4 regions of the Streptomyces sp. NPDC102259 genome follow, and region 4 is predicted to be linked to each of the others. Evidence: riboswitches for the same ligand, from Rfam matches in the RefSeq annotation. Region 4 holds a riboswitch; each other region holds the start of a gene.

Region 1 (7,087 bases), on a different contig from region 4:
TCGATGGTCTCCATGGCCGCCTCGAGGTACTCCGCGCGCGCGTCGAAGAGCGGACCGAGCAGCTCCATGACCTCGGGGGAGTAGGCCGCGGCGGAGGTGGCGCTGCGGCGCACCCGGTAGCGGCGGTGCTTGGCGTTGGACTCCAGGTAGTCGGCGAGGATCGCCTCGCGCTCCACGCCCAGGGCGAGCAGCGTCACCGCGATGGACAGGCCCGCGCGGTCCTTGCCCGCCGCGCAGTGCATCAGGGCCGGGACGCTGTCCTCGGCGAGCGAGTGCAGCACCTGCGCGTGCTCGGCCGTCCGCTCCTTGATGATCGAGCGGTAGGAGGCGATCATCCGGCCGGCGGCCTTGCCGTCGCCCAGGATCCCGCGCAGCTGGTCGATCTCGCCGTCGCGCACCATCTTCCAGAACTCGGAGCCGTCCGCCGGGTCCGACAGGGGCAGGTTCACATTGCGCACGCCCGGCAGCTCGACGTCCGGGCCCTCCAGCTTCTGGTCCGCGGCGTTGCGGAAGTCGAAGACGGTGTGCAGGCCCAGGCCGGAGAGGAACGCGGCGTCCTCGTCGGTCGCGTGCGCGAGATGGCCGCTGCGGAACAGCACGCCGTGCCGCACCCGACGGCCGTCGACGGTCGGCAGACCGCCCACGTCCCGGAAGTTGCGCACAGCGGCCAGCTCGGGCTCGGTCGACGGGATCTGCTGCGTCACGGGGGCTCCCTCCCTGTCGGTCTCCGTCGGCGCGGCTCGTGGTGGCCGACGGGACACGTCCCCGACGATACGACATGGATTCCCCGGGCAACGGGTTGTCCACAGGGCGGTACCGCGGACGTCTGACCAGGTGAGAGTTGTCCACGGGAAGTTGCCCTGCGGGCCGACCGCATTCGATGATGTTGATGCTTGATCGCACCTGTTCGAATTAGTGGGGGTTTGATGCCCGAGATCGCCGACAACGGCCGCACCTGGCTCCTTACCGGGCCGACGAGCAGCTACGCCCTCCACCTCACCGAGGCCGACGAGCTGGTCCACCTGCACTGGGGCCCCGGCATCGCGCTCGCGGACGCCGAGGCGCTCGCCGCCCTCCCGGCCTCGGAGCGCGGGGCGTCCTTCGAGTCCCCGCTCGACGGCCGGGAGGAGTACCCGGTCGAGGGCGGCCCGCGCTTCGTCCGGCCCGCCCTGTCCGTGCGCACCGACGAGCGCCGCGGCACCGAGTGGTCCTACGAGGACTTCGAGGCCGACGGCGACGAGCTGCGGCTGCGGTTCCGGGACGCCGGGCTGGCCGTCACCCTGCACTACCGGATGCGGGGCGATGTCGTCGAGCGCTGGACGACCCTGTGCAACGACGGCGAGCGGCCGCTGGAACTGCTGCGCGCCGACTCCGCCACCTGGACCCTGCCCGAGCGCGACGACTGGCGGCTGTCGCAGCTGCACGGCCGCTGGGCCGCCGAGTCCCGGCTCACCCGGTCCCCGCTCACCTACGGCGAGCAGGTCATCGGCAGCCGCCGCGGTCACACCGGGCACCAGCACCTGCCCTGGGTCGCCCTGGACACCGACGCCACCGAGGAGCGCGGCGAGGTCTACGGCTGCGCCCTCGGCTGGTCGGGGTCCTGGCGGATCGCCGTCGCCCAACTCCCGGACGCGCGCGTGCAGATCACCGGGGGCGCCGGGTACGACGACTCGGGTCTGCTGCGGCTGGCCGCGGGGGAGTCCTTCACCACGCCCGTCTTCGCCGGGCTGTGGAGCGACGCCGGCTTCGGCGGGGCGAGCCGCACCTGGCACGCCTACCAGCGCGCGTACGTCGTCCCGGACGCCGAACAGGACCGGCCGGTGCTGTTCAACTCCTGGGAGGCCACCTACTTCGACATCTCCGAGGAGCAGCAGGGCGCGCTCGCCCGGCGGGCCGCCGCGATGGGCGTGGAGCTCTTCGTCGTCGACGACGGCTGGTTCGGGGCGCGCACCGGCGACCACGCGGGCCTCGGCGACTGGCGGCCCAACCCCGACCGGTTCCCGGGCGGGCTGAAGCCCCTCGCCGACTACGTGCACGGCCTCGGCATGCAGTTCGGCATCTGGGTCGAGCCCGAGATGGTCAACCCGGACAGCGAGCTGTACCGGGCGCACCCCGACTGGGTGCAGTTCCAATCGGGACGAAAGCGGACGGAGTTCCGCAATCAACTCGTACTGAACCTCGCGCGCGAGGACGTCCAGGAGTACCTCTGGGAGCAGCTCCACGGGCTCCTCTCCAGCGCGCCCGTCGACTATGTGAAGTGGGACTTCAACCGCTGCTTCACCGACGCCGGCTGGCCGGACGACCCCTATCCGCAGCGCCTCTGGGTCGACCACGTCCGGGCCCTGTACGCGCTCCTGGACCGGTTGCGGGCGGCTCATCCCGGGGTCGCCTTCGAGTCCTGCTCCGGCGGCGGCGGTCGTATCGACCTCGGGATCATGAGCCGCACCGACCAGGTGTGGACCTCCGACAACACCGATCCGCTCGACCGGCTCGACATCCAGCACGGCTTCAGCCAGATCCACCCCGCCCGGGTCATGGCGGCGTGGGTCACCGACAGTCCCAACACCCAGCTCAACGGCCGGGTCAGCTCGCTGCGCTTCCGGTTCGTCAGTGCCATGGCCGGTGTGCTCGGCGTCGGCGGGGACCTCTCCGAGTGGAGCGAGGAGGAGCTCTCCGAGGCGCGTCGGTGGGTGGACCTCTACAAGGAGATCCGGCCCCTCGTGCAGCAGGGCGACCTCTACCGGCTGCGGCCCCCGGCGGGCGGCCTGAGCGCCGTCCAGTATGTGCGCGGAGACGAGAGCGTCGTCCTCGCCTGGCTCCAGGCGCAGCGGTTCGGCGAGCCCGTTCCGGCGCTGCGGCTGCGCGGACTCGACCCGACAGCGGCGTACGAATGCCGTGAAACGGGCGAAGTCCACCGGGGGGCGGTGCTCCTGCACCACGGGCTGCGCACCGGACTGCGCGGCGACCTTGATGCGACGGTTATCCGGCTGCGTCGCATCTGAGGTTTCTGTCCGAATTGGATCCTTCGTTCCAACTCGCTCTGGAATAAAGGAACCTGGAGAGCTGTCACGTGAGCAGCGTCATATCCGTGACCGTACGTCGCCCGTCATGTTCACGTAATTCGTATGCATTTCAAGGGTGCTTGCTGTTGCGCGACCCCTTCGGCTCACGCAGGGTGACCGGGGATTCTCACAGCGGATCAAGAGAAAGGCGTTACCGGCGCAACCTCTGCTTGTCCCTGTGCGTCCTGGTCGCCTACGTTCCACACCAATCCGGACGGACGCCGAATCCTGCCACCGCCCGGGGACCGCACACTCACCCGTACGTGGCAGGAGCGGGGGACCCACAGGCACAACCGCCTGTTCCGGTCTCCGGAACAGGCTTCGGGGTAAAGCCGCGCCTCGGCGCGGCCGGGCATCTCCAGTCCGCACCCGACAGCTCACCTCGCAGGCGCCGGAGAGGAATTCGCCATGCCCGCGAAGGGTAAGCACCGCCGTCCGAAAGCCCAGCGCTTCACTCGCTCCATCGCCGTCGCCGGAACCGGCGGCGCCGCGCTCGCCCTTCCGCTGATAGGAGCCGCCGGCGCTCACGCGGCCCCGGCGCAGTCCGTCGCCCAGTCGGCTTCCCAGGCCGTTCCGGAAAAGGCCGTGCAGTCCGTGCCGGTGGCGCAGAAGGCGGCCACCGCCACGACGGCGAAGACCTACACCGTGCGGTCCGGCGACTATCTCTCGAAGATCGCGGACGACCAGAACGTCAGCGGCGGCTGGCAGAAGCTGTACCAGGACAACCGGCAGGCCGTCGGCAGCGACCCGTCGCTGATCCACCCCGGACTGAAGCTCTCCCTCGGCAAGAAGGCCGCGACCTCCACGACCGGCGGGACCGGCTCGTCGTCCGGTTCCTCCTCGTCCTCGTCGAAGTCGAAGGCGTCCGGGACCAAGTCGTCGTCCTCTTCGTCCTCTTCCTCCTCGTCGTCCGGTTCGTCCTCCTCGAAGACGGTCACCCAGGCCGTCGAGAGCGGCACCGGCACCTCCAGCGGTTACACGCTGCCGGTGGCGGGCGCCACCGTCGGCACGGCGTACCACACGGCCGGCAGCATGTGGTCCAGCGGCTACCACACGGGCACCGACTTCGTCGTCCCGACCGGCACCTCCCTCAAGGCCGTGGGCGCGGGCACCGTCGTCTCCGCGGGGTGGGGCGGCGCGTACGGCAACCAGGTCGTCATCAAGCTCGCCGACGGCTACTACGCCCAGTACGCCCACCTGTCCCAGCTCTCCGTCTCGGCCGGCCAGACCGTGACCGCGGGCCAGCAGGTCGGCCTCTCCGGTGCGACCGGCAACGTGACCGGCCCGCACCTGCACTTCGAGATCCGCACCACGCCGGACTACGGCTCGGACGTGGACCCGATCGCCTACCTCCGCTCGCACGGCGTCTCCGTCGGCTGACCCCCTCCGACTCCGACGACCTCCCGCCTGACACGCGGCCGAAGGCCGGACCCCGATCCCCGGGTCCGGCCTTCGGCGTGTCCGGCCTTCGGTATGTCCGGGCGGCGCCGGTGTCGGAGTGTGCGCGTTCATGATCGTTCTATTGCGTTCTTGTGGCATCCCTTCTCGCCCCATCGACAGGTGGGACAGAGTGGGGACACAGTGATCCCCGTCAGTGAGCAAGCGCTTTCTATCGCTCCTCGGAGGTCCTGTGTCCGGCGTCGACCGACGCATCGTCATCAAGGGCGCCGCCGCCGCGGCCGCCGTCACCGTCGCGGCCCTGCTGGGCGGACTCGTCTCCGCGCCCGCCGGGCACGCCACCGAGATCCCGCGCCGGATCGTCGAGAACCTCGACCGCGGCCTGGTCGCCACCCCGTCGGGCGACGGGACCTTCCTCAGCTGGCGGCTGCTCGGCACCGAATACGCGCGCTACGGCGACGCCATCGCCTTCAACGTCTACAAGAACGGCCGCCGCCTCAACCGCGAGCCGATACGGAAATCGACGACCTACCAGGACGACAGCCCGGGGAGGGGGACGTACACCGTCCGCGCCGTCGTCGACGGACATGTGCAGAAGCCGAGTCCGGCGGCCCTGCTCTTCACCGACGGCTACGCCGAGATCCCGCTGGCCGGCGCCGACGGCTACACCGTCCAGCACGCCTGGCCGGGCGACCTCGACGGCGACGGACGCTACGAGCTCGTCGTCAGCCGGCTGTCCGGGACCCGCGACCGGCCGGACCTGCTGGAGGCGTACACGCTCACCGGCGAGCGCCTGTGGCGGGTCGACCTCGGGCCCGGCTCCTACACCCAGGTCGGCGGGAACGGCGCCAACGACCCGGCGCCCGCCGCGATCAGCGGTTCCACGGCGATCGGCGGCTACCGCAACGACGACAACGTCACCGTCTACGACCTCGACGGCGACGGCCGTGCCGAGGTGCTGGCGCACACCGCAGCCGGGACCACCTTCGCCGACGGCTCGCAGGTCACCGCCGCCTCGCCCGCGAACCAGTTCGTGTCGGTGATCGACGGAGCGACCGGCACCGAGCGGACCCGGCAGCCCGTCCCCGACGACTTCGTGGCCGACGGCCCCTCCGGCGGCCACTTCGGCATCGCCTACCTGGACGGTCGGCACCCCAGCCTGGTGACCAAGTTGGTCACCCGCGTCGGAGCCAAGCGCGGTGCGTTCAGGGTCCTGTTCCAGACCTGGGACTTCGACGGCACCGATCTCAGCCGCCGTTGGAAGTACGTCGTGGACCCGACGACCGGCGCGACCAGCTTCCACCAGATCCGCACCGTCGACGTCGACGGGGACGGAAAGGACGAGATCGCCGACGGCAACTACGTCGTGAACAGCGACGGCACGCTGCGCTACGTCGTCGACCGGGCCATCCACGGCGACCGCTTCGACATCGCCGACCTCGACCCCGACCGGCCCGGCCTGGAGGGCTTCGCCATCCAGCAGTCCGAGCTGGGCATCGTCTCCGCGTTCCCCTGGTACTACTACGACGCCGACACCGGCGAGCGGCTGGTGACCGGCTCGCACCCGACGAGCCCCGTGAGCGACGCCGACCTCGACACCGGCCGCGGGAACGCCGCGGACATCGACCCGGGCCACCGCGGCTACGAGTACTGGACGTCCACCGCCGACGTGACCCGGCCCGGCGCGGGCGTCTTCAACGTCCAGGACGGCAAGGTCTCCGCCACCACTCCCAGCGTCAACTTTCGTATCTGGTGGGACGGTGACAAGGCGTCAGAGCTGCTCGACTTCACCCGGGTCGAGAAGTGGGACCCGGCGACCGAGAGCAGCGCGACGGTCTTCGACCCGGCCGGCGTCGTCTCCGGCGCCCGCAACGCCACCCCGTTCTACGGCGACCTCGTCGGCGACTGGCGCGAGGAGATCCTCGCCGAGACCGCCGACCACACCGCCCTGCGCCTCTACACCACCACCGCGCCGACCGGCACCCGCGTCTACACGCTCGCGCAGAACCCCGCGTACCGCCTCGGCTGGACCGTACGCGGCTACCTCCAGTCCACGTACACCGACTACTACCTCGGCACCGAGACCCGCCGTGTCCCCGCGCCGCACCTCACCACCCCCGCCCACTGAAGGAGCCGACCGACATGACGACCACCCGCAGGGCCTTCGGAGCCCTCACGGCAGGCGCGGCGCTGGCCGCCCTCGCCCCGGCGACGGCCGCGACCGCCGCGAGCCCCCGGCCCCGCCACCGCCGCCTGATCGCCCACGACGACTTCCGCCACGGCCTGCGCCAGTGGGCCGTCGAACTGGAGAAGGGCGGAACGGTCACGGCCTCCCGCGGGACCCTGGAGGTCGACGTGCCCGCCGGGGCGACGATCTGGTTCAAGCGGCCGCTCCAAGGGCCGTACGTCCTCGAGTACGTCGCCACGCCCGTCTCCGCGGGCGGGGTCAACGACCGCGTCTCCGACCTCAACAACTTCTGGAACGCCGTCGACGTCCGCTCCCCGGAGGATCTGTTCGCCACCCCGCGCGGCGGCGCCCTCGCCGAGTACGACTACCTCAAGACGTATTACGTCGGCTACGGCGCCAACACCAACACGACGACCCGGCTGCGCCGCTACGTCGGCGA
Region 2 (7,087 bases), on a different contig from region 4:
CACCCGGGCCGCGTCCGCCGGGTCCGGGGTCGTCACGACCAGTCGGCCGCGCGTTCCCGCGGCGAGGTCGGCCACCGGGCCCTGGACGAGCAGTCGGCCCTGTGCCATCACCGCCGCGTGCGTGCACACCTGCTCGATCTCGTCGAGCAGGTGCGAGGAGAGGAAGACGGTCCTGCCCTCCGCGGCCAGTTCCCGGATCAGCGAGCGGATCTCCCGCATGCCCTGCGGATCCAGGCCGTTGGTCGGTTCGTCGAGGACGAGCAGCCGACGGGGCTGGAGAAGGGCGGCGGCGAGGCCCAGGCGCTGCTTCATGCCGAGGGAGTACGCCTTCGCCTTCTTGGCGGCGGCGGCCGTCAGACCCACCCGGTCCAGCGTCGCCGAGACCCGTGCACGCCGGGTGCGCGGATCGGCGGTCGGGTCGGCGGCGTCGTAGCGGAGGAGGTTGTCGCGGCCGGAGAGGAAGCCGTACAGGGCGGGGCCCTCGATGAGGGTCCCGACGTGGGGCAGCACGGCACGCGCGGCCCGCGGCATGGGTTGCCCCAGGACGCGGGCCGAGCCGGCCGTGGGTTCGATGAGCCCCATCAGCATGCGGATGGTGGTGGTCTTGCCGGAGCCGTTGGGGCCGAGGAAGCCGAAGACGCTGCCCGCCGGGACGGTCAGGTCGAGGCCGTCCACGGCGAGCTGTCCACCGCGGTAGCGCTTGGTGAGGCCGCGGGTGTGGATGACGGCGCCGTCGTCCCCGGACTCCGGCACGGGCTCCCGCACAGGCTCCGTGGACTCCGGCACGGGCTCCCGCTCGGACACCGTGGACTCCGGCACGGGCTTTCGTGCCGACTCCGGGACGGGCTCCCGCGCCGCCTCCGGGACGGGCCCCCGTACCGACTCCGGGACGGGCTCCCCTACTGACTCCCCCATCGGCTCGCTCCCCCTCCGGCTTCCCGGCCTCCGGTGTCCGGAGGCCGGCCTCTGCCCTACTTCACCCGCTCCACCGCTTCGTCACTTCGTCACTTCACCGCTTCATCATTCACCGCTCGATCACTTCGCACGCTTCGACCGCCGGCCTACTTCGCCGCGTTCGCCGCCTTCACCAGGGCGTCCTTGGTGACCGCGCCGACGTAGACCTTGCCGTCGTCCGTCATCAGGGCGTTGATCAGGCGGGTGGAGAAGACGGTCCCGGAGCCGAACTTGCCGGTCACCTTGTCGCCGAAGGAACCGAGGAAGCCGCCGAGGTCGCCGCCGGCCTCCGCGCCCGAGGGCATGCCCTCGCCGCCGGTGTCGAAGACGGCCACGGACGTCCAGCCCTCGCCGAGGACGTTGAGCCCGTCGAGGCCGTCCGGGCCCTCGACGCCCTCCACGCCTTCGAGACCCTCCACGCCGTCGAGACCCTTCGCGAGGTCGTCGGACTTCTCGGAGTGCCTGGGGGCGGACTCCCCGGCCTCGTCACCCTCGGTGAGTTTCGCGCCCTTGGGGGCGGTGAAGTCGAAGGTGGACGCGGCGGGCTTGGCGAAGCTGACCTGGGTGAAGCCGGCGTCCACGACGGCCGCGCCGCCGCTCGCCGGGGTCAGCGTGAACTTCAGCGGCAGGCCCGTCTTCGCGTCGACGGCCACACTGATCGCGCCGACCGTGGAACCGGACTGCTTCGGCTTGACCAGCAGCTTGTAGGCGTCACGGCCGGCGACCTGGACGGTGCCGTCGACGGTCACGGAGGTCGTGTCGTCGACCGCCTTCAGAGCGTCCTCGGTGAGCTCCTTGGGCGTGGCGGGGACCGGGGTCTCCGCCTTCCCGGAACCCTTGCCGGAGCTCTCGTCGGCGGTCGAGTGGTAGACCTCGTTGGAGGCGCTGTCGTACCCCCACACGTCCTTGCCGTTGTGGATGACGCTGTACTCGGCCGCGTTCTCCAGCAGCGAGAGTTTCTGCCGGTCCGGGCCGTCGGCGGCGACGCGCAGGGTGTGCGTGCCGGCGGCGAGTTCGGTGAGCTTGGTGGACGGATCGGCGGACGAGCCGTCGCCGCCCTGCCCGGTGGCTCCCGAGAGGAGCCCGCTCTCCAGACCGCCGAGGTCGGGCAGCCCGAGATCGGTGCTGATCTTCACCGTTCCGGACAGCTGCTGTACGTCCGAAGCGGCGATCTTGTCGAGGAGCTGCTGTGCGGTGATCTTCGGCAGGTCGGGGTCGCCGGAGTCGGCGAGCGCCGGGACCAGCCCGATCGTCGCCGCCGCGACACCGATCACGGTGACCGGGACGATGTACCGTGCGGCCTTGCGCCGTCCGAGGCGCAGGTCGTCGGCCTCTCCGGCGGTCGACTCCCCGCCGGTGGTGGTGTCGTCGGATGCCTTCGGTGCCATGTGTGCCTTACCTCCGTCGTCGGCGGCGGCTGGTCATCTCGCGCCTGAACGTCCCCACCCCAAGCCGCCATTCTCACCCGAATCGGTGAGGAGTGGTGTTTTCCGTGGTTCCCATCTGACCAAATCGACCACGGGTAAGCGTCAGCCCGAGGGCTCAACTCCCGTACGCCTGCGGTATGACACAAAGGTGACGAGCCGGCATCCGACCCGTAGGGGTCGCTGGGGTCAGCCCGCCCGGTGGACCACCGCGTCGCAGAGTTCCATCAGCGCCGCCTTCGCGTCGCACTCCCGCAACGGCGCCAACGCGGACCGCGCTTCCTTCGCGTACCGCACGGTGTCCCGGCGGGCCTGCTCCAGCGCCGGGTGGGCCCTGAGCGCCTCCAGCGCCTCGGTGTGCCGGGCGTCGTCGGTCAGGTCGGAGTCCAGCAGCTCGCACAGGGCGATGTCCTCGGGCAGCGACAGCCGCGCCGCCCGCTCCCGCAGCCGCAGCACGGGCAGCGTGGGAACGCCCTCGCGCAGGTCCGTGCCCGGCGTCTTGCCCGACTCGTGCGAGTCGGAGGCGATGTCCAGGACGTCGTCCGCCAGCTGGAAGGCGACGCCGAGCCGCTCGCCGTACTGCGTGAGCACGTCGACGACCGTCTCGTCGGCGCCGGACATCATCGCCCCGAACCGGCAGGCCACCGCGACCAGCGAGCCCGTCTTGCCGCCGAGCACGTCGAGGTAGTGGTCGACCGGGTCCCGTCCGTCCGTCGGACCCGCGGTCTCCAGGATCTGCCCGGTGACCAGCCGCTCGAACGCCTCGGCCTGCACCCGCACCGCCTCCGGCCCGAGGTCGGCCAGGATGTGGGAGGCGCGGGCGAAGAGGAAGTCACCCGTGAGGACGGCGACGGAGTTCCCCCAGCGGGTGTTCGCGCTGGACACCCCGCGCCGCACGGCCGCCTCGTCCATCACGTCGTCGTGGTACAGCGTGGCCAGGTGGGTCAGCTCCACCACGACGGCCGACGGCACGATGCCGGGCGCGTAGGGGTCGCCGAACTGCGCCGCGAGCATCACGAGCAACGGCCGGAACCGCTTCCCGCCCGCGCGTACGAGGTGCTGGGCGGCCTCCGTGATGAACGGGACCTCACTCTTGGTGGCCTCGAGCAAGCCTTCCTCGACAGCCGCCAATCCGGCCTGGACATCGGCTTCCAGAGCCTGGTCCCGCACGCTCAGCCCGAACGGCCCGACGACGGTCACGAGGGGTCTCCTGTCTGCTGGTGTCTACTGGCGATTACGCGGTTTGTCGATAGGTCTCTGCCATCACTCAAGTCAGCGTATCCGGTCACGTTTCGATCACCGATAGCCCCCACGTCCCGCAGGCTCGAATGGACTCGCCCGGGCGGCGCCCCGCAGGCCAGGCGCTATCGGATCCCGCCCGATATGTTTTCGATCAGCTCATATGAGCGGACATGGAGAGAGTTTCCGGGAAGCGGAGATTCATGTCCCGGACCGCGGCACCCGTCGGGCCGACGGGCCCGGCCGCCCTCTCCCCACGTGACGACGATCACGCATTCTCTTCAGCCTCCCCCGCGCGCGTCGGGCGCGACGGCAGGCGATTCTCCCCCGCGGTCCATTGCCGGTCCTTTAACAACGACTTGGGTTTAATGCCCGATTCGCCGCTCTTGTGAATGCTGGTGACTTGGCTCACCCCCCAGGGGGATCCGACCCGACCTCGTCCTTCACCGATTCTCCGCACCCCTCAAGCAAGTTGAAGGTTTGCACCCACAAAGGATCAAGCACCTCATAGGTCACAGACCAAGGTCAATAGGGGTGATCTGTGAATCCGGTACTTGTTTCGGACATGTGCTCTCGCATACGTTCCCGGCCTGTCGGGTGGAACGCCGAATCCTGCCGCCGCCCGAACACCCATCGATACCGCTCGGCAGGAGCGGGGGAACCAGGTAAGTCGCCGAAACGGATTTTCCGGATGTCTTGGATAACCAAGACTTTTCGGACAGCCGGGACGGCTTGGGGTCAAGCCGCGACCGTCAGGACGCGACCGGGCAGCTCCCGCCCGAACCCGACAGCTCACCTCGCAGGCGCCGGAGAGGAAAATCGTCATGCCCGCTGCCGCTCAGACGCGCCGCAACCGTTTCGTCCGCACGCTCGCCGTCGCCGCCACCGGCGCGGCCGTGCTCGCTCTTCCCGTCCTCGGGGCGACCACCGCCTCCGCGGCGACCCCGGCCGTCTCCACGGCCACCAGCCTCGGCTACGCCAACAACCTCGACGGCTGGATCCGTGCCTCCCTCCAGGTCATGGGCCAGCACGGCATCCCGGGGACGTACAACGGCATCTACCGCAACGTCATCCGCGAGTCCTCCGGCAACCCCAACGCCATCAACCTCTGGGACTCCAACGCGGCCGCGGGCATCCCGTCCAAGGGGCTGCTCCAGGTCATCGACCCGACCTTCCGCGCCTACCACGTCAACGGCACGTCGTGGGACTCCTACGACCCGGTCGCGAACATCACCGCCGCCTGCAACTACGCGGCCGCGCGCTACGGCTCGATCGACAACGTGTTCGGCGCGTACTGACCGTCCCGCCGACCGGTCGCCGATATCGGCAGCCGGTCGCGGTGCCGGTGGCCGTCCGCCGGTAGCCGGCGTCGGTGGCCGGTAGCCGGTAGCCGGTAGCCGGTAGCCGGTAGCCGGTAGCCGGTAGCGGTTATGGAAACAGTTGTTCGAGGACGACGGCCACGCCGTCGTCCTCGTTCGACGTCGTCACCTCGTCGGCCACCGCCTTGAGTTCCGGATGGGCGTTGGCCATGGCTACGCCACGAGCCGCCCAGTCGAACATCGGGATGTCGTTGGGCATGTCCCCGAAGGCGATGGTGTCCTCGGGCCGCAGCCCCAGGTGTTCGGCGGCCAGGGCCAGACCCGTCGCCTTGGTGATCCCGCAGGGCTGGAGCTCGACCGTGCCCGGCCCCGACATGGTGACCGTGGCCAGCGAACCCACCACCGAGCGGGCCGTCGACGCCAACTCGTCGTCGGACAACGTGGGATGGCGTAGCAGCACCTTGCTGATCGGCTCGCACCACAGGTCGTCGCGCCGGCCGACGCGCAGGGCGGGCAGCGTCGGGTGCGGCATCCGGTAGCCCGGCTCGATGAGCGTCAGCCCGTCGACCCCGTCCTGGTCGACGGCCGCGTACAGCTGGCCGACCTCCGCCTCGATCTTGCCGAGCGCGGTCTCGGCCAGCTCCCGGTCCAGGGTGACCGACCACAGCAGACGGTCCGCGCCGGCGTCGTACAACTGCGCGCCCTGCCCGCACACCGCGAGCCCCCTGCTGTGCAGCCGGTCGAGCAGCGGGCGCACCCGAGGCGCGGGCCGTCCCGTCACCACCAGGTGACGTGCCCCGGCGGCCGCCACCCTCGCGAGCGCGTCGAGCGACCGGTCGGAGAAGGTGTCGTCGCCGCGGAGCAGCGTCCCGTCCAGATCGGTGGCGATGAGGGAGTACGCGGTGCGCGCGGCATATGCGGTGGGTGCGGCCATGATCAGAGAATACGGACCCCGGGCCCCCCTGGTTCGACGCGAACCGGACGACGTTCGTGTCCTGTCCTGTTCTGCCAACTCCCCTTGTGCGCCTGGCTCACGACTGGCTGCCGACCGACTCAATGAAACGGCTTTCTGGCACATCGCCGGGTAGCGGACGGTTAAAGGCCTCTGCACCGGTTGGCAGCAACATGCGACGCTATCTACCGCGACGCCCGGGTGGAGCGGTACCGTCCAGGTGTCCAGGGGGGACTTGATCGGGGGGTCAGGTTGAGCAGTGGGCGCATTCGTGTGCTGAGGCCGCAGGACCTCGGCGAGGGGGAGAGGGAGCGGTGGCGCGCGCTGCGTGCCGCGTCGGCGCTTCCGCGAAACCCCTTCATGGAACCGGAGTTCACCGACGCCGTGGGCCTGCTACGGCCACGCTCGCGGGTGGCGGTGGTGTACGAGGGGCGTGAGCCGGTCGGCTTCCTGCCCCATGAGCGGGGCCGGCTCGGACGGGGCCAGGCACTCGCGTACGGCGTCTCGGACGCGCAGGGCGCGGTGCTGGCCCCGGGTCTCGGGCTGAATACCGACGAACTCATGCGGGCGTGTGCCCTGTCGAGCTTCGCCTTCGACAACCTGGAGGCGGAACAGGCGCTGTTCATCCCGCACGCGGCCGAGGAGTACGCCTCCTATGTCATCGACGTCGAAAAGGGTTACGAGAGCTACGAGTCCGTACTGCGCGCCCAGTCGCCGAAGTTCCTGAAGACGACGCTGTCCAAGGAGCGCAGGCTCGGGCGTCAGGTCGGGGAGCTGCGGTTCGTGTTCGACGAACGCGATCCGGCCGCGCTGCGCACGCTCATGGCGTGGAAGTCCGCGCAGTACCGCAGGACCGGCCGCCGGGACCGGTTCGCGCGGGAGTGGATCACCCGGCTCGTGGACGCGCTCTCCGCGACGCGCGCGCCGGAGTGCTCCGGCACGCTCTCCGTCCTCTACGCCGGCGGCCAACCGGTCGCCGCGCACTTCGGACTGCGTTCGTCGACCGTCCTGGCCTGCTGGTTCCCTTCGTACGAACCGGAGTTCGCGAAGTTCTCACCCGGCCTGGTGCTGCATCTGCGGATGGCCGAGTCGGCCGCCGCCGAGGGCATCGGCCTGCTCGACCTGGGGCGGGGCGCGGCCGAGTACAAGGACTCGCTGAAGACCGGGGAGCTGCCCGTGCACGAGGGGGCGTGGTCGCG
Region 3 (7,087 bases), on a different contig from region 4:
TCCTTGTCGGACAGGCGCGGGTAGGGCGCGAAGAAACGGTAGTACTTCGACTCGTCCGAAACCTGCTCGTAGAAGCTGACCAGGCGCTCGGCGTCATCGATGGTGATGGGGCGGATGCGCGCGGTGCCGCCGTCGCGCAGCACCACGTCGGCCTCCCAGTGGGCGGGGTACTCGTGCCGGTCCGACGCGCTCTGCATGGGGCCCAGAGTACGGCTCGCGTACGACAACGGCGCGAGGCAGTCTGTGGAGGACGCACGTCGGATCGAGGCCGCGATCCGACGTCCACGTCGGGAGGGGACCACACGACCCCTCCCTCACTCGCTTCACGTGTGGAACACTGGTCTAGACAACCTGAACACTGAAGGGCAGCATCACATGGCTGAGCGCCGCGTCAACGTCGGCTGGGCCGAGGGCCTTCACGCCCGCCCCGCTTCCATCTTCGTCCGGGCCACCACGGCCGCAGGTATCCCGGTGACGATCGCCAAGGTCGACGGCAACCCCGTCAACGCGGCCTCCATGCTGGCCGTTCTCGGCCTGGGCGCCCAGGGCGGCGAGGAGATCGTCCTCGCCTCCGAGGCCGACGGCGCGGACGCGGCCCTCGACCGGCTGGCGAAGCTGGTCGCCGAGGGTCTCGAGGAGCTCCCCGAGACCGTCTGAGCGCGCAGCCCTCTGTGCGCCCGAGCCGACGCCGCTCTCGCGGACGCGGTCGCGCGTCGTCGGGGTTGCTCAATTGACGGTGGCGGTGTTCGTCACTTCTAAAGTGCCGTCCCGCTGACCCCGAAGGGCTCGTCCGAATTATCGGGCGAGCCCTTCGCATTTCCCCTTACGGGCAGCAGAAATAATCCCCCGCGAATTATCCCCCTCTTTGTATACGGCCCCCGTGTTAATGCCGCAGACCCGTCATGTTTACGGGAGGTTGCGAAGTCCTCACACGGTCGGCGCGCTCGGGGCCGCCGGAAAAGCGCAGCCGGTGCGCGGACGTCGCGCGCTCCGTGTGCAGCGCCGTGATCGCCCGCGCGCGCTCGCCGTCGCCGCGCGCCACCGCGTCCACGATCGCGCCGTGCTCCGCCCAGGACTCCACGGGGTTGGCCGGCGCCTCCACCGCGTACATCCAGGCGATCTTGTGGCGGAGCTGAGTGAGCATCGACGTCAGGGCATGGCTTCCGGAGGACTGGGCGAGGGTCTCGTGGAACCAGCTCCCCAGGGAGCGCAGATCCTCGCTGTTGCCCCGCCTGGCCCGCTCCTGGCCCAGCCGGACGAGTCCGCGCAGCACCTTCAGATGGGCCTCGGTGCGCCGCTGGGCGGCCCGGGAGGCGCCGAGCGGCTCCAGGAGCATGCGCATCTCCAGCAGGTCCGCCGCCTCCTGCTCGGTCGGCTCCGCGACGCACGCGCCCGCGTGCCGCCGCGTGACGACGAAGCCCTCGGCCTCCAGCGTGCGCAGCGCCTCGCGGACGGGGACGCGGGAAACGCCGTAGCGACGGGCGAGGAGTTCCTCGGTGAGGCGGCTGCCGCGCTCGTAGACACCCGCGACGATGTCGTCCCGAATGGCCGTGCACACCGAGTGCGCCGGAATACGCATGACGGACCTCCGCCTTAATCCCCGTGAAACGTCGACGATTGACGTGTGTTCCGTGACTCTATTGCAATCAGCGGGAATTTCCGATGGCGGGCCGGAATCCAGGGATATTTTTTGGACAGCAGGGTCTCGGAAACGGCGAAAGCCCCGGCCGGGAGGGCCGGGGCAAGACGATCTGTCGCCGAGGGTCGTCAGACGTTCACACCGTGGTTGCGGAGGTACGCGACCGGGTCGATGTCCGAGCCGTACTCCGCGGTGGTGCGGGCCTCGAAGTGCAGATGCGGGCCGGTGACGTTGCCGGTGGCGCCGGACAGGCCGATCCGCTCGCCCGGGGTGACCGTCTGGCCCACCGACACCGCGAGGGACGACAGGTGACCGTACTGGGTGTAGGTCCCGTCGTTCATCTTGATCACGATCTGGTTGCCGTAGGACCCGCCCCAGCCGGCCTCGACCACGGTGCCGGAGCCGACCGCGTGCACGGAGGTGCCGCTCGCGGCGTGGAAGTCGATGCCGGTGTGGCTGCCGGAGGACCACAGCGAGCTGCTGGCCTGGTAGCCGGTGGAGACGTAGGAACCGGTGATCGGCGACACGAAGGTGTTGAGGCGCTTGCGCTCGGCGTCGCGGGCGGCACGCACGCGTGCCTCGCGCTCCTCCACGGCCTTCTTCGCGGCGGCCTGGCGGGCGGCCTCCTCGAAGGCCGCGTGCTTCTGCACGGCGACCTGGTCGTCGATCTGCTCGGCGACGGACTCGCCGGCGGCGACGACGGGGATCAGCCCGGTCTGCTCGGGGGTGGGCTCGGCGGCGAAGGCCGGGGTGGAGGCGACGGTGGCCATGACACCGGTGGTGGTGAGCGCCGCGATGCCCGCAGCGCGGACGCTGGTGCGCTGCATCCGGCTGGGCCGACGGTGCTTGCCGGTGGCGCAGGTGAACGCCATGAAGTTGGGGGTGTCCTTTCCTTCCCTCTCGCCTACCGGGTTAGCTGACGGGTTCGGAGCAGGAAGGTCTCCTACGGACCCCCTCGCGTTCACGCGCGGGCGTCCGATTCACCCCAGGGACTTCACAAGTGGGTCCCCGGCTCCCCTGGCTCGCGCCATACGGGGACTCGGCGATGACTGTCCGGTGCCGCGGCTGCGGCGCACTGCCTGACGAACAGCCCGGATGACGCTAAGCGGCGCGGGTTTCAATCCTCAAACGGATCCCGGCTTTTGTAGCGCATCCCACAGGGCAGACAGGCAACCTCCGCATCAATTCGGACATGCGGAGGCCCTGGTGACGCTTTCGTCGACCAGGGCCCCCACACGCGTGTGCCGTTGCCGGGAACTACTCCGCGGACACGACCTTGACCTCGCCGATGCCGAGGGCCTCGACCGGCTCCTTGATCTGGGCCGCGTCGCCGACGAGGACGGTCACCAGCCGGTCCACCGGGAAGGCGTTCACGGCCGCCGCGGTGGCCTCCACCGTGCCGGTCGCGGCCAGCTGCCGGTACAGCGTGGCCTGGAAGTCGTCCGGCAGGTGCTGCTCGACCTGGTCGGCCAGCGTGTCGGCGACGGCCGCGGCGGTCTCGAACTTCAGCGGCGCCACACCGACCAGGTTCTGCACGGCGATGTCACGCTCGGCGTCGGTCAGCCCCTCGGCTGCGAGGGTGCGCAGCACCTTCCACAGATCGTCCAGAGCGGGACCGGTGTTCGGGGTGTCGATGGACCCGCTGATGGCGAGCATCGCGGCGCCCGAGCCGTCCGGGGCGGACCGCAGGACCTGCCCGAACGCGCGGACACCGTAGGTGTAGCCCTTCTCCTCGCGCAGGACGCGGTCCAGCCGGGAGGTGAGGGTGCCGCCGAGGCAGTACGTGCCGAGCACCTGCGCGGGCCACACACGGTCGTGCCGGTCGGCGCCGATCCGGCCGATCAGCAACTGCGTCTGGACGGCGCCGGGACGGTCCACGATGACGACCCGGCCGGTGTCGTCGGCGGTCACCGGCGGCACGGGCCGCGGCTCGGCCGAGGAGCCCGTCCAGGCGCCCAGGGTGTCGCCCAGAAGCGCCTCCAGGTCGACGCCGGTGAGGTCGCCGACGATCACGGCCGTGGCCGTGGCGGGACGGACGTGCTTCTCGTGGAAGGCGCGTACGGCCGCGGAGTCGATCTTCTCGACCGTCTCCGCGGTGCCCTGACGCGGGCGTGACATCCGCGCGGTGGCCGGGAACAGCTCCTTGGAGAGCTCCTTGGCGGCGCGCCGGGAGGGGTTGGCCAGCTCGTGCGGGATCTCGTCCAGGCGGTTGCGGACGAGGCGCTCGACCTCGCTGTCGGCGAAGGCCGGGGCCCTGAGGGCGTCGGCGAGCAGACCGAGGCCCTTGGGCAGGCGCGAGGCCGGCACTTCGAGGCTCAGCCGGACACCGGGGTGATCCGCGTGCGCGTCCAGGGTGGCGCCGCAGCGCTCCAGTTCGGCGGCGAACTCCTCGGCGGAGTGCTTGTCGGTGCCCTCGGAGAAGGCGCGCGCCATGATCGTGCCGACGCCGTCGAGGCCGGCCGGCTCGGCGTCCAGGGGCGCGTCGAGGAGGATCTCGACGGCGACGACCTGCTGGCCGGGACGGTGGCAGTGCAGCACGGTCAGGCCGTTGGCCAGCGCGGTGCGCTCGGGCGCCGGGAACGCCCACGGCTTGGCCTCGCCCGCCCGGGGCTGGGGGTGGAAGTCCATCGTGGCGAGCTCGGTCACCGGGCCGCCTCCTCGTTCTCGTCCTGGTCGGCGGGGGCTTCGGCGGCGGTCGGCTCGTAGACGAGCACCGCGCGGTTGTCGGGGCGCAGGCGGGCCTTGGCGACCTCCCGCACCTCCTCCGGCGTGACGTCCAGCACGCGCTGGACGGCGGTGAGGGCGAGCTGCGGGTCACCGAACAGGACGGCGAACCGGCACAGTTCGTCGGCGCGGCCGGCGACCGTGCCGAGCCGGTCGAGCCACTCGCGCTCCAACTGCGCCTGGGCCCGCTCCATTTCCTCGGCCGTGGGGCCCTCCTCGGCGAACCGGGCGAGCTCCTCGTCGATGGCGGCCTCGATGACGGGCACCTCGACGTCGCCGGACGTCTTGACGTCCAGCCAGCCCAGGGAGGGCGCTCCGGCGAGCCGCAGCAGGCCGAAGCCGGCCGCGACGGCCGTACGGTCGCGGCGCACCAGCCGGTTGTAGAGGCGGGAGGACTCGCCGCCGCCGAGGACGGTGAGCGCCAGGTCGCCGGCGTCGCACGCACGCGTGCCGTCCTCGGGCAGCCGGTAGGCGGCCATCAGCGCACGGGCCGGCACCTCCTCCTCGACGACCTCGCGCAGCTGCTCGCCGATGACGTCGGGCAGGCCGCCGTCACGGGGCGCGGGCTTGCCGTCGTGGCCGGGGATGGAGCCGAAGTACTTCTCGACCCAGGCGAGGGTCTGCTCCGGGTCGATGTCGCCGACCACGGAGAGGACCGCGTTGTTGGGCGCGTAGTACGTGCGGAAGAACGCGCGCGCGTCCTCCAGGGTCGCCGCGTCCAGGTCGGCCATCGAGCCGATCGGCGTGTGGTGGTAGGGGTGGCCGTCCGGGTAGGCGAGGGCCGTCAGCTTCTCGAAGGCCGTGCCGTAGGGGACGTTGTCGTAGCGCTGACGGCGCTCGTTCTTGACGACGTCGCGCTGGTTCTCCATCGACTCGTCGTCCAGCGCGGTGAGCAGCGAGCCCATGCGGTCGGCCTCCAGCCAGAGGGCGAGCTCCAGCTGGTGGGTGGGCATGGTCTCGAAGTAGTTCGTGCGCTCGAAACTGGTGGTGCCGTTGAGCGAGCCGCCGGCCCCCTGGACCAGCTCGAAGTGGCCATTGCCCTTGACCTGGCCCGAGCCCTGGAACATCAGGTGCTCGAAAAGGTGAGCAAGACCCGTACGCCCCTTGACTTCGTGGCGTGAACCGACGTCGTACCAGAGGCACACCGCCGCGACGGGGGTCAGGTGGTCCTCCGAGAGCACCACGCGCAGGCCGTTGGCCAGACGGTGCTCGGTCGCTGTCAGGCCCCCGGAGCCTGCCTGGGCTGTGGCCGTGTGACCCATGGGCATGTACGTCCCTTCCGATCGCGGACGCGGTCGTCGAAACCGCGGTTTTCCTGCCGGTCCTGCCACTGTATGCAAGCGTGCGGACGGTCCGCGAAGTTCCCGGGCGACATACGCCGAGAGCGAGATCGCGTAGCCTGCGGGCAGCCGTGGAGGAGATGCCTCTGCGTTCGGGCCGGACTGCCGACGCCAGGTCCTCGCCCGCGCTGTCAGTGCCACGGTCCACAATGGTCCGCGTCAGATCCCGTATCACGCCCCAGCAAGGAGCCGGCAGCGATGGCCCGCCGCAGCACGAAGACCCCGCCGCCCGACGACTCGTACGAGGAGCGGATCCTCGACATCGACGTCGTCGACGAGATGCAGGGCTCCTTTCTCGAGTACGCGTACTCGGTCATCTACTCCCGCGCCCTGCCGGACGCCCGTGACGGCCTCAAGCCGGTGCACCGCCGCATCGTCTACCAGATGAACGAGATGGGCCTGCGCCCGGAGCGCGGCTATGTGAAGTGCGCCCGGGTCGTCGGCGAGGTCATGGGCAAGCTGCACCCGCACGGCGACGCGTCGATCTACGACGCGCTGGTGCGGATGGCCCAGCCCTTCTCCATGCGGCTCCCGCTGGTCGACGGCCACGGCAACTTCGGTTCGCTGGGCAACGACGACCCGCCGGCCGCCATGCGGTACACCGAGTGCCGCCAGGCCGCGGCGACGAGCCTGATGACGGAGTCGATCGACGAGGACACGGTCGACTTCACGCCCAACTACGACGGCCAGGAGCAGGAGCCGGTCGCGCTGCCCGCCGCCTTCCCGAACCTCCTGGTCAACGGCGCGTCCGGGATCGCGGTCGGCATGGCCACGAACATGCCGCCGCACAATCTGGGCGAGGTCATCGCGGCCGCCCGCCATCTGATCCGCTTTCCCGGCGCGGATCTGGACGCCCTGATGAAGTACGTTCCGGGCCCCGACCTGCCCACCGGCGGCCGGATCGTCGGCCTCTCCGGCATCCGGGACGCCTACGAGAACGGCCGCGGCACGTTCAAGATCCGCGCCACGGTCTCGGTGGAGACCGTCACGGCCCGCCGCAAGGGTCTGGTCATCACCGAACTGCCCTTCGCCGTCGGGCCCGAGAAGGTCATCGCCAAGATCAAGGACCTGGTCGGCTCGAAGAAGATCCAGGGCATCGCCGACGTCAAGGACCTCACCGACCGCGCGCACGGTCTGCGCCTGGTCATCGAGATCAAGAACGGCTTCGTGCCGGAGGCCGTCCTGGAGCAGCTGTACAAGCTGACCCCGATGGAGGAGTCCTTCGGCATCAACAACGTGGCGCTGGTCGACGGCCAGCCGCTCACGCTGGGCCTCAAGGAGCTCCTCGAGGTCTACCTCGACCACCGCTTCACCGTGGTGCGCCGCCGCAGCGAGTTCCGCCGCACCAAGCGCCGTGACCGGCTGCACCTGGTGGAAGGCCTGC
Region 4 (7,087 bases):
ACGAGGATGAAGCGCATGTCCTCGCGGGACACCGTCTTGTAGTACTTGGCCGCGTCCCGGGCCAGGTCCTCGACCTCACCGATGGTCTCCGCACCGGCGAAACCGCCGCCGATGAAGACGAAGGTGAGCGCCTTGCGGCGGATCTCCTCGTCGGTCGTGGAGTCGGCCTTGTCGAGCTGCTCGAGGACGTGGTTGCGCAGGCCGATGGCCTCCTCGACACCCTTCATACCGATGCCCTGTTCGGCGAGGCCGGGGATCGGGAAGGTGCGGGAGACCGCGCCGAGCGCGATCACCAGGTAGTCGAAGGGCAGCTCGTACGCCTCGCCGACCAGTGGGGCGATCGTGGCGACCTTGCGGTCCTGGTCGATGGTGGTGACCCGGCCGGTGAGGACCTCCGCCTTGGGCAGCACGCGTCGCAGCGGGACGACGACGTGGCGCGGGGAGATGTTGCCGGCGGCGGTTTCGGGGAGGAAGGGCTGGTAGGTCATGTACGACCGGGGGTCGACGACCGTGACGGTCGCCTCGCCGTAGCGCATCTTCTTCATGATGCGCCGAGCTGCGTACAGGCCTACGTACCCACCGCCTACTACGAGGATCCTGGGACGCTCCGTGGTGCTCATGCCATCGAGTATCCACCCGCTCGAGGGGGGTCGCTCGTGCGCCCCTTCACAAGCTTCCCGGGGGTGTGTGCTATCCTCCGCCGCTCGCGTGATCCACGTCATGGCGCGGAGCGGGAACCAGCGTGTAGGGCATGGCGTTGTCAATGCCGCGTGAGCTGCCTCTCCGGGTTCGGAAGGGCTCCGTGAGGGCCGTCCGGGGCCCCTTCCCCCGACCTCCGCGATACGTCCGTGCGCGCCTCTTTTGAACACGTTCACAGGGATGTTGGGCCCCCGGAAGGGTCAACCGGGACGCCTCTGTCCTCCGACAGGGCCGAATTCCTTGTGAAGAACTTCACGAACTTTCCCGAGGGGGTGCCTCCGGAACGCGTCCGAGGGGCCACGAAGGGCCCCTCGGGACTGCTCATACGGGCATCCTGCCTGCTCAGCAGAGTGCAAGTAGCGGGTCGGTCGGGGTCACGCGATCGACCAGGCGATGCCGTCGAGGATGTCGTGCTCGCTCACGACGACCTCCTGCGCGCCGATCCGCTCCATGATCGCCAGCAGGACGAGCGCGCCGGCCGCGATCACGTCCACCCGGCCCGGGTGCATCGCCGGATACGCGGCGCGCTGTGCGTGGGTGGCCTCGAGGAGGTCGCCGCTGATGCTCCTGACCCGGTCGACGCCGATCCGCGCGTGGTGGATCTTCGTGGAGTCGTACGCGTCCAGGCCCAGGGCGATCGCCGCGACCGTCGTCACCGAGCCGGCCAGGCCGACCAGGGTGTGCGCCTCGCGCAGCGGGACCGTCCGCTCGGCGAGGTCGAGAGCGGCCTCGATGTCGGCGCGCATCGCCGCGATCTGCCCGGCGGTGGGCGGGTCGGTGACCTTCCCGTCCACGACCAGGTGGCGCTCCGTCATCCGTACGCAGCCCACGTCGACGGAGCGCGCGGCGCGGACCCGGTCGTCGCCGACCACGAACTCGGTCGAGCCGCCGCCGATGTCCACCACCAGGAAGGGCTTGGCCAGGTCGGCACGCCCCTTCAGTTCCTTCGTGGCGCCGTTGAAGGAGAACTCGGCCTCCTGGTCGCCGGTGATGACCTCGGGCTCGACGCCGAGGATGTCCAGCACCCCGCGCACGAACTCGTCCCGGTTCTCCGCGTCCCGGGAGGCGGAGGTGGCGACGAAGCGCAGCCGCTGCGCGCCGTACTCCTTGATGGCGGCCGCGTACTCCCGGCAGGCCGCGAAGGTCCGCTCCAGCGCCTCGGGGGCGAGCCGTCCGGTGCGGTCGACGCCCTGCCCGAGGCGGACGATCGTCATCCGGCGGTCCAGGTCGACCAGCTCACCGGTCTCCGGGTCGGCGTCGGCGACGAGCAGGCGGATCGAGTTCGTACCGCAGTCGACGGCGGCGACGCGGGTCACCGGGCATCCCCCCCGACCGGCTTGAAGGCGAAGTGTCCCGAGCCGTCCTGCGACGTCTCCACCTGCCACCCTTCGCCGGACGGCGGCTGGGACCGCGTCACGCACGTGCCCTTGCGCCACCACTGCGGAAGCATCTCCAGGGCCTCGTCGCCGAGCGGGTTCACGCCCGGGCCGGCGGCCAGGGAGTGCGCGACGAGCACGTGCAGGCACTTCACACGGTCCGGCATGCCGCCCGCGCTGGGGAAGTTCTTCAGTTCCTCGATCTCGTCCCGGCGCCGGATGTAGTCCTCGTGCGCGGCACGGTAGGCGGCGGCCAGTTCCGGGTCGGTCCGCAGCCGCTCCGTCATCTCCTTCATCACGCCGTTCGCCTCGAGCGTGCCGATGGCCGAGTTGGCCTTCGGGCACGTCAGGTAGTACAGCGTCGGGAAGGGGGTGCCGTCGGGCAGGCGGGGGGCCGTCTCCACGACGTCCGGCTCGCCGCACGGGCAGCGGTGCGCGATCGCGCGCAGACCGCGCGGCGGCCGTCCGAGCTGCTGCTTGAAGGCCTCGACGTCCGCGTCGGTGGGCTCGGTGCGCGGGGTGGTCGGCGGGGGCGTTTCCATGCCTGTCTTTCTATCGGTCAGTTCACTGGTCGGAGGCGTCGGACTTGTCGACGCCGTCCCAGACGTTCGAGTACCAGGGGCGGTCGGTCGCCCCGAGGTCGGCGCGGGACTGCTTGGCCGCGTCCGGATCGATCACGACGAACCCGGTCTCCCCCGGCAGCACGTAGTGCAGCCGCTGCCGGATCTGCTGCTCGGCGTAGGCGTCGTCCTGCCAGCGCGCCTTGAGGTCGCGCAACTGCTCGACGCGTTCTGCTGCCTGCTGCTTCTCCCGTTCCAGATCGGCGATCTCGGCACGCTGGGAGACGTACTGACGCATCGGATAGGCCAGGGCCACGATCAGCGTGCACAGGACGAGCGCGAGGAGCGCGGCGCGGCCGGTGAGCCGGGAGCGGCGGGCCTGGCGCTTGGTCTGGGAGCGGTAGACCCGGGCCGCGGTCTGCTCGCCGAGCAGCTTGATCCTGGTCGCGGTGGAGAAACGGTCCCGGTCCTTCACGGCCACTGCTTCCCGCCTCCCGTCTCACACGTGCGTACGTCCCCGCACACGGTACGGGACCGGGTACGGGGACGTACGTACGACTGGCGGAGCCTTGACCCGGTTCGGGTCAGCGGCGTCGGCCTGTGCTCAGCCCTTGAAGCGCGGGAAGGCGCTGCGGCCGGCGTACACCGCGGCGTCGTCGAGGATCTCCTCGATGCGCAGCAGCTGGTTGTACTTGGCGACGCGGTCCGAGCGGGCCGGGGCGCCGGTCTTGATCTGACCGCAGTTCACCGCGACCGCGAGGTCGGCGATGGTGACGTCCTCGGTCTCGCCGGAGCGGTGGGACATCATGCACTTGAAGCCGTTGCGCTGGGCCATCTCGACGGCGTCCAGGGTCTCGGTCAGCGAACCGATCTGGTTGACCTTGACGAGCAGGGCGTTGGCGGAGCCCTCCTCGATGCCGCGGGCCAGACGCTCGGGGTTGGTGACGAAGAGGTCGTCGCCGACGATCTGGACCTTGTCGCCCAGTTTGTCGGTGATGACCTTCCAGCCGGCCCAGTCGTCCTCGTACAGCGGGTCCTCGATGGAGACGAGCGGGTACGCGGAGACGAGCTCCTCGTAGTACTCGGTCATCTCGGCGGCCGAGCGGGACTTGCCCTCGAACTCGTACTTGCCGTCCTTGTAGAACTCGGACGCGGCGACGTCGAGCGCGAGCGCGATCTGCTCGCCGGGGATGTAGCCGGCCTGCTTGATGGCCTCGATGATGAGGTCGAGGGCGGCGCGGTTGGACTCCAGGTTCGGGGCGAAGCCGCCCTCGTCGCCGAGGCCGGTGGACAGACCCTTGGTCTTCAGCACCTTCTTGAGAGTGTGGTAGACCTCGGCGCCCCAGCGCAGGGCCTCGGAGAAGGACTCCGCGCCGATCGGGGCGATCATGAACTCCTGGATGTCCACGTTGGAGTCGGCGTGCGAGCCGCCGTTCAGGATGTTCATCATCGGCACCGGCAGCAGGTGCGCGTTGGGGCCGCCCAGGTAGCGGAACAGCGGCAGGTCGCTGGCCTCGGAGGCGGCGTGCGCGACGGCGAGCGAGACGCCGAGGATGGCGTTGGCGCCGAGCGAGCCCTTGTTGTCGGTGGCGTCCAGGTCGAACATGGCCTGGTCGATCAGGCGCTGCTCGGTGGCGTCGTAGCCGACGAGCTCCGGGCCGATCTGCTCGATGACGGCGAGGACGGCCTTCTCGACACCCTTGCCGTGGTAGCGGTTCGGGTCACCGTCGCGGAGCTCGATGGCCTCGAAGGCACCGGTGGAGGCGCCGGACGGAACGGCGGCACGACCCGTGCTGCCGTCGTCGAGGCCGACCTCGACCTCGACCGTGGGGTTGCCTCGGGAGTCCAGGATTTCCCGGGCTACGACGACGTCGATGGACGGCACGAGCATCTCCTTCTTGGGATGTGACGCTGGTTGTGCGGGGCCCAGGGGCCTTGATGAGCCCTGGCTGGGCCTTGCGACTAGAGCCTAACCGCCCCGGGGCCGTCGGCAGCCGACCGACCGTCCCGTGGACAGACAGACCGTACCTATTGTTTCCGCCCGGAACAAAGGGGGTGGCCGAGAAAGGTCGACAGGAAGTGACGAACGGGCAAAGAGAAACCCCGCTCCGGTGCGTACGGGGGAACACGCACCGGAGCGGGGAGCCCGTGGGGACGGGGGGTGACCCTCACGAGGTCTTCAGTGTGCCGACCTCGGATGTGAGGGCGCTGTGGCTTCTCTTGGGGCCAGGTGTCACTTCAGGTGCAGCTGCTGGCCCGGGTAGATGAGGTCCGCGTCGACGACGATGTCCTTGTTCAGCTCGAACAGCTTCGCCCAGCCGCCCTTGACCTTGTGCTTCTCGGCGATGGAGCTGAGGGTGTCGCCCTTGACGACCTTGTACTCGCCGTCACCCTTCTTGACCTTCTTGCCGGTCGGGGTGGTGACCGTCTTGGAGGCGGCAGGGCGGTCGGTCGAGCGGGAGGCGCTCTGCTCCTCGGTGGAGCGGCTGCTGGTGCTGCCGCTGTTCGACGAGCTGGAGGAACCGGAGGAGCTGGACGAGCCGGAGCTCGAGGAGCCGGCGCTGCTGCCGTTGTAGGCGGCGCCGGACAGGCCGGTGCCGCAGACCGGCCAGGCACCCTTGCCCTGGCCCGCGAGGACCTTCTCGCCGATGGCTATCTGCTGGGACTTGGAGGCCTGGTCGGCGGTGGAGGCGTAGGCGGTGCCGCCGTACGCGGCCCAGGTGGACGCCGAGAACTGGAGGCCGCCGTAGTAGCCGTTGCCGGTGTTGATGGACCAGTTGCCGCCGGCCTCGCACTGGGCGACCGCGTCCCACTCGGAGGCGGTGGCGGCGGAGGCACTGCCGGCCGCCATGAGCGGGGCGGCGATGGCGACACCGGTGACGCCGGCGAGCGCGGCGACGCGGGTCGCCTTGGACGGGCGGCGGTGCTTGCCCTTGGCGGAAAACAGCATGGTGGATCCCCTCACCGACGCCTGCGAGGTGAGCTGTCGGGTTCGGGCCGTGTGAGTTGCCCGGCCACGTCCTCGCCCGCCGGAGCGCTGCTCCGTGGGAGGTGTGGCTTCACCCCGAGCCGTTCCGGTCAACCGACCGGCGCGGCACTTACCTTGGGTCCCCCGCTCCTGCCTACGGCGCTTGCGCGACGACTGTTCCCGGTTCGTCGCTGGCAGGATTCGGCGTTGCGACGGCCGGGGCTCGGGTTGCCGAGTGGCCTCGACCGTAGACACGCGATCGGCTGAATTTCAAAGACGATCAGGGCTTCTGAGACTCATCCCACACTTTCACCAAAAGGGACATTCGGTGTGAAGTGTGACGTGAACTCCCGCTGTTTTTCTTGGGCTTTGCGCCCTATTCCACCCCTGTGTCGAGGGTCTGACCGGCGGCGATGTCGCTCGGGTCGGCGCCGATGAGGCCCCTGTTCTCGGCATAGAGGGCGCGCCATCCGCCGTCGAGGCCAAGGGAGTCGGCGATGGACGCAAGGGAGTCGCCCTCCTGGACGACATAGGTGGCCGCGGCGTGCCGGCCGGCGGAGGCGGTGGTGGTGCCGTCCACGCCGGCGTCGGTCGCGCTCTTGGCCGTCGCCTCGTCGGCGGTGGTGCCACGGTGGCGGCCGGAGCCGAGGGAGCCGGTGTCGACGAGGCTCCAAGAGCCCTCATCCTGGCCGGAATTGTCTGAGTCATCCGCTTCTGGGGTCGCCGTGGGCGAGCCGTCGCCCGCCGATCCCTCACCCCGGCCGCCGGAACCGCCGGTCGAGCCGGAGCCATCCGTGGCAGCGGAGGAAGAGGACGAAGGGGAGGAAGCGGACGCCGAGGGCGAACCGGAAGAATCAGCGGACGAGCCGGATGAGTCGGACGATCCGGTCGAGGAGTCGCCGCTCGTCGAGGAACCCGAGGATCCGGACAAGCCCCGGGACAGGTCGGACAATCCGGAAGATCCAGAGGAGTCGGACGAGTCGGACGAGTCGTCCGCCACGCCGGTGTCCACGTTCAGCGCGCCGTTCTCCTGGGTGAGCCCGGAGGTCAGCCCACAGGTGCCCCACGCGCCGATCCCGTCGGCCGCGAGCACCTTCTGCGCCACGGCGATCTGCTGGCTGCGGCTGGCCAGGTCGGGGCTCGTCGCGTAGTCGAGGCCGCCGTACGCCTCCCAGTCCTTCTGGGTGAGGCTCAGGCCGCCGTACTCCCCGCCGCCCTCGTCGGCGCTCCATGAGCCGCCGGTCTCGCACTGCGCCACCTTGTCCCACACCGTGCCGTCGGCCGCGCTCGCGCCGGAGGCGGCGAGCAGCGGAATGGCGATGGCGGAGCCCGTCACTCCGGCCGCGACAAGGAGGGCCGGGGCCTGGCGGGGGCGACGGTGACGACCGTTCCCGGAGAGCATGCGAGGGGCCTTTCTCTGGACAGCACTGACCGGCGCGGCGGGTGAGACCGATGCTCCGCGCTGACGAGTGAACGTATCGGCA

What was found. Region 4 has a riboswitch for cyclic di-AMP ahead of ACIRPU_RS27740 (transglycosylase family protein). Riboswitches for the same ligand answer to the same signal wherever they lie in the genome.
Positions count from the first base shown of each region.
Region 1: linked by a shared signal. The riboswitch ahead of ACIRPU_RS19740 (peptidoglycan DD-metalloendopeptidase family protein) and the one ahead of ACIRPU_RS27740 (transglycosylase family protein) in region 4 are both predicted to bind cyclic di-AMP.
Region 2: linked by a shared signal. The riboswitch ahead of ACIRPU_RS31305 (transglycosylase SLT domain-containing protein) and the one ahead of ACIRPU_RS27740 (transglycosylase family protein) in region 4 are both predicted to bind cyclic di-AMP.
Region 3: linked by a shared signal. The riboswitch ahead of ACIRPU_RS09265 (M23 family metallopeptidase) and the one ahead of ACIRPU_RS27740 (transglycosylase family protein) in region 4 are both predicted to bind cyclic di-AMP.

Region 1 is NZ_JBIWMA010000007.1:334,636-341,722, reverse strand. Features, by position in the region: gene ACIRPU_RS19750 (tyrosine-protein phosphatase) at 1-704, opposite strand, end outside; gene ACIRPU_RS19745 (alpha-galactosidase) at 927-3,002, shown strand; cyclic di-AMP (ydaO/yuaA leader) riboswitch at 3,272-3,466, shown strand; gene ACIRPU_RS19740 (peptidoglycan DD-metalloendopeptidase family protein) at 3,471-4,442, shown strand; gene ACIRPU_RS19735 (hypothetical protein) at 4,693-6,588, shown strand; gene ACIRPU_RS19730 (DUF6250 domain-containing protein) at 6,603-7,087, shown strand, end outside.
Region 2 is NZ_JBIWMA010000017.1:32,287-39,373, forward strand. Features, by position in the region: gene ACIRPU_RS31290 (ATP-binding cassette domain-containing protein) at 1-915, opposite strand, end outside; gene ACIRPU_RS31295 (outer membrane lipoprotein carrier protein LolA) at 1,062-2,342, opposite strand; gene ACIRPU_RS31300 (polyprenyl synthetase family protein) at 2,568-3,578, opposite strand; cyclic di-AMP (ydaO/yuaA leader) riboswitch at 4,211-4,438, shown strand; gene ACIRPU_RS31305 (transglycosylase SLT domain-containing protein) at 4,442-4,915, shown strand; gene ACIRPU_RS31310 (HAD family hydrolase) at 5,046-5,870, opposite strand; gene ACIRPU_RS31315 (GNAT family N-acetyltransferase) at 6,162-7,087, shown strand, end outside.
Region 3 is NZ_JBIWMA010000003.1:125,633-132,719, reverse strand. Features, by position in the region: gene ACIRPU_RS09280 (GNAT family N-acetyltransferase) at 1-197, opposite strand, end outside; gene ACIRPU_RS09275 (HPr family phosphocarrier protein) at 376-657, shown strand; gene ACIRPU_RS09270 (GntR family transcriptional regulator) at 884-1,579, opposite strand; gene ACIRPU_RS09265 (M23 family metallopeptidase) at 1,768-2,511, opposite strand; cyclic di-AMP (ydaO/yuaA leader) riboswitch at 2,526-2,694, opposite strand; gene ACIRPU_RS09260 (M16 family metallopeptidase) at 2,897-4,285, opposite strand; gene ACIRPU_RS09255 (pitrilysin family protein) at 4,282-5,631, opposite strand; gene ACIRPU_RS09250 (DNA topoisomerase (ATP-hydrolyzing) subunit A) at 5,902-7,087, shown strand, end outside.
Region 4 is NZ_JBIWMA010000013.1:186,100-193,186, reverse strand. Features, by position in the region: gene ACIRPU_RS27765 (NAD(P)/FAD-dependent oxidoreductase) at 1-620, opposite strand, end outside; gene ACIRPU_RS27760 (exopolyphosphatase) at 1,074-2,015, opposite strand; gene ACIRPU_RS27755 (DUF501 domain-containing protein) at 2,012-2,617, opposite strand; gene ACIRPU_RS27750 (septum formation initiator family protein) at 2,640-3,116, opposite strand; gene eno (phosphopyruvate hydratase) at 3,240-4,526, opposite strand; gene ACIRPU_RS27740 (transglycosylase family protein) at 4,869-5,585, opposite strand; cyclic di-AMP (ydaO/yuaA leader) riboswitch at 5,589-5,775, opposite strand; gene ACIRPU_RS27735 (transglycosylase family protein) at 5,980-7,005, opposite strand.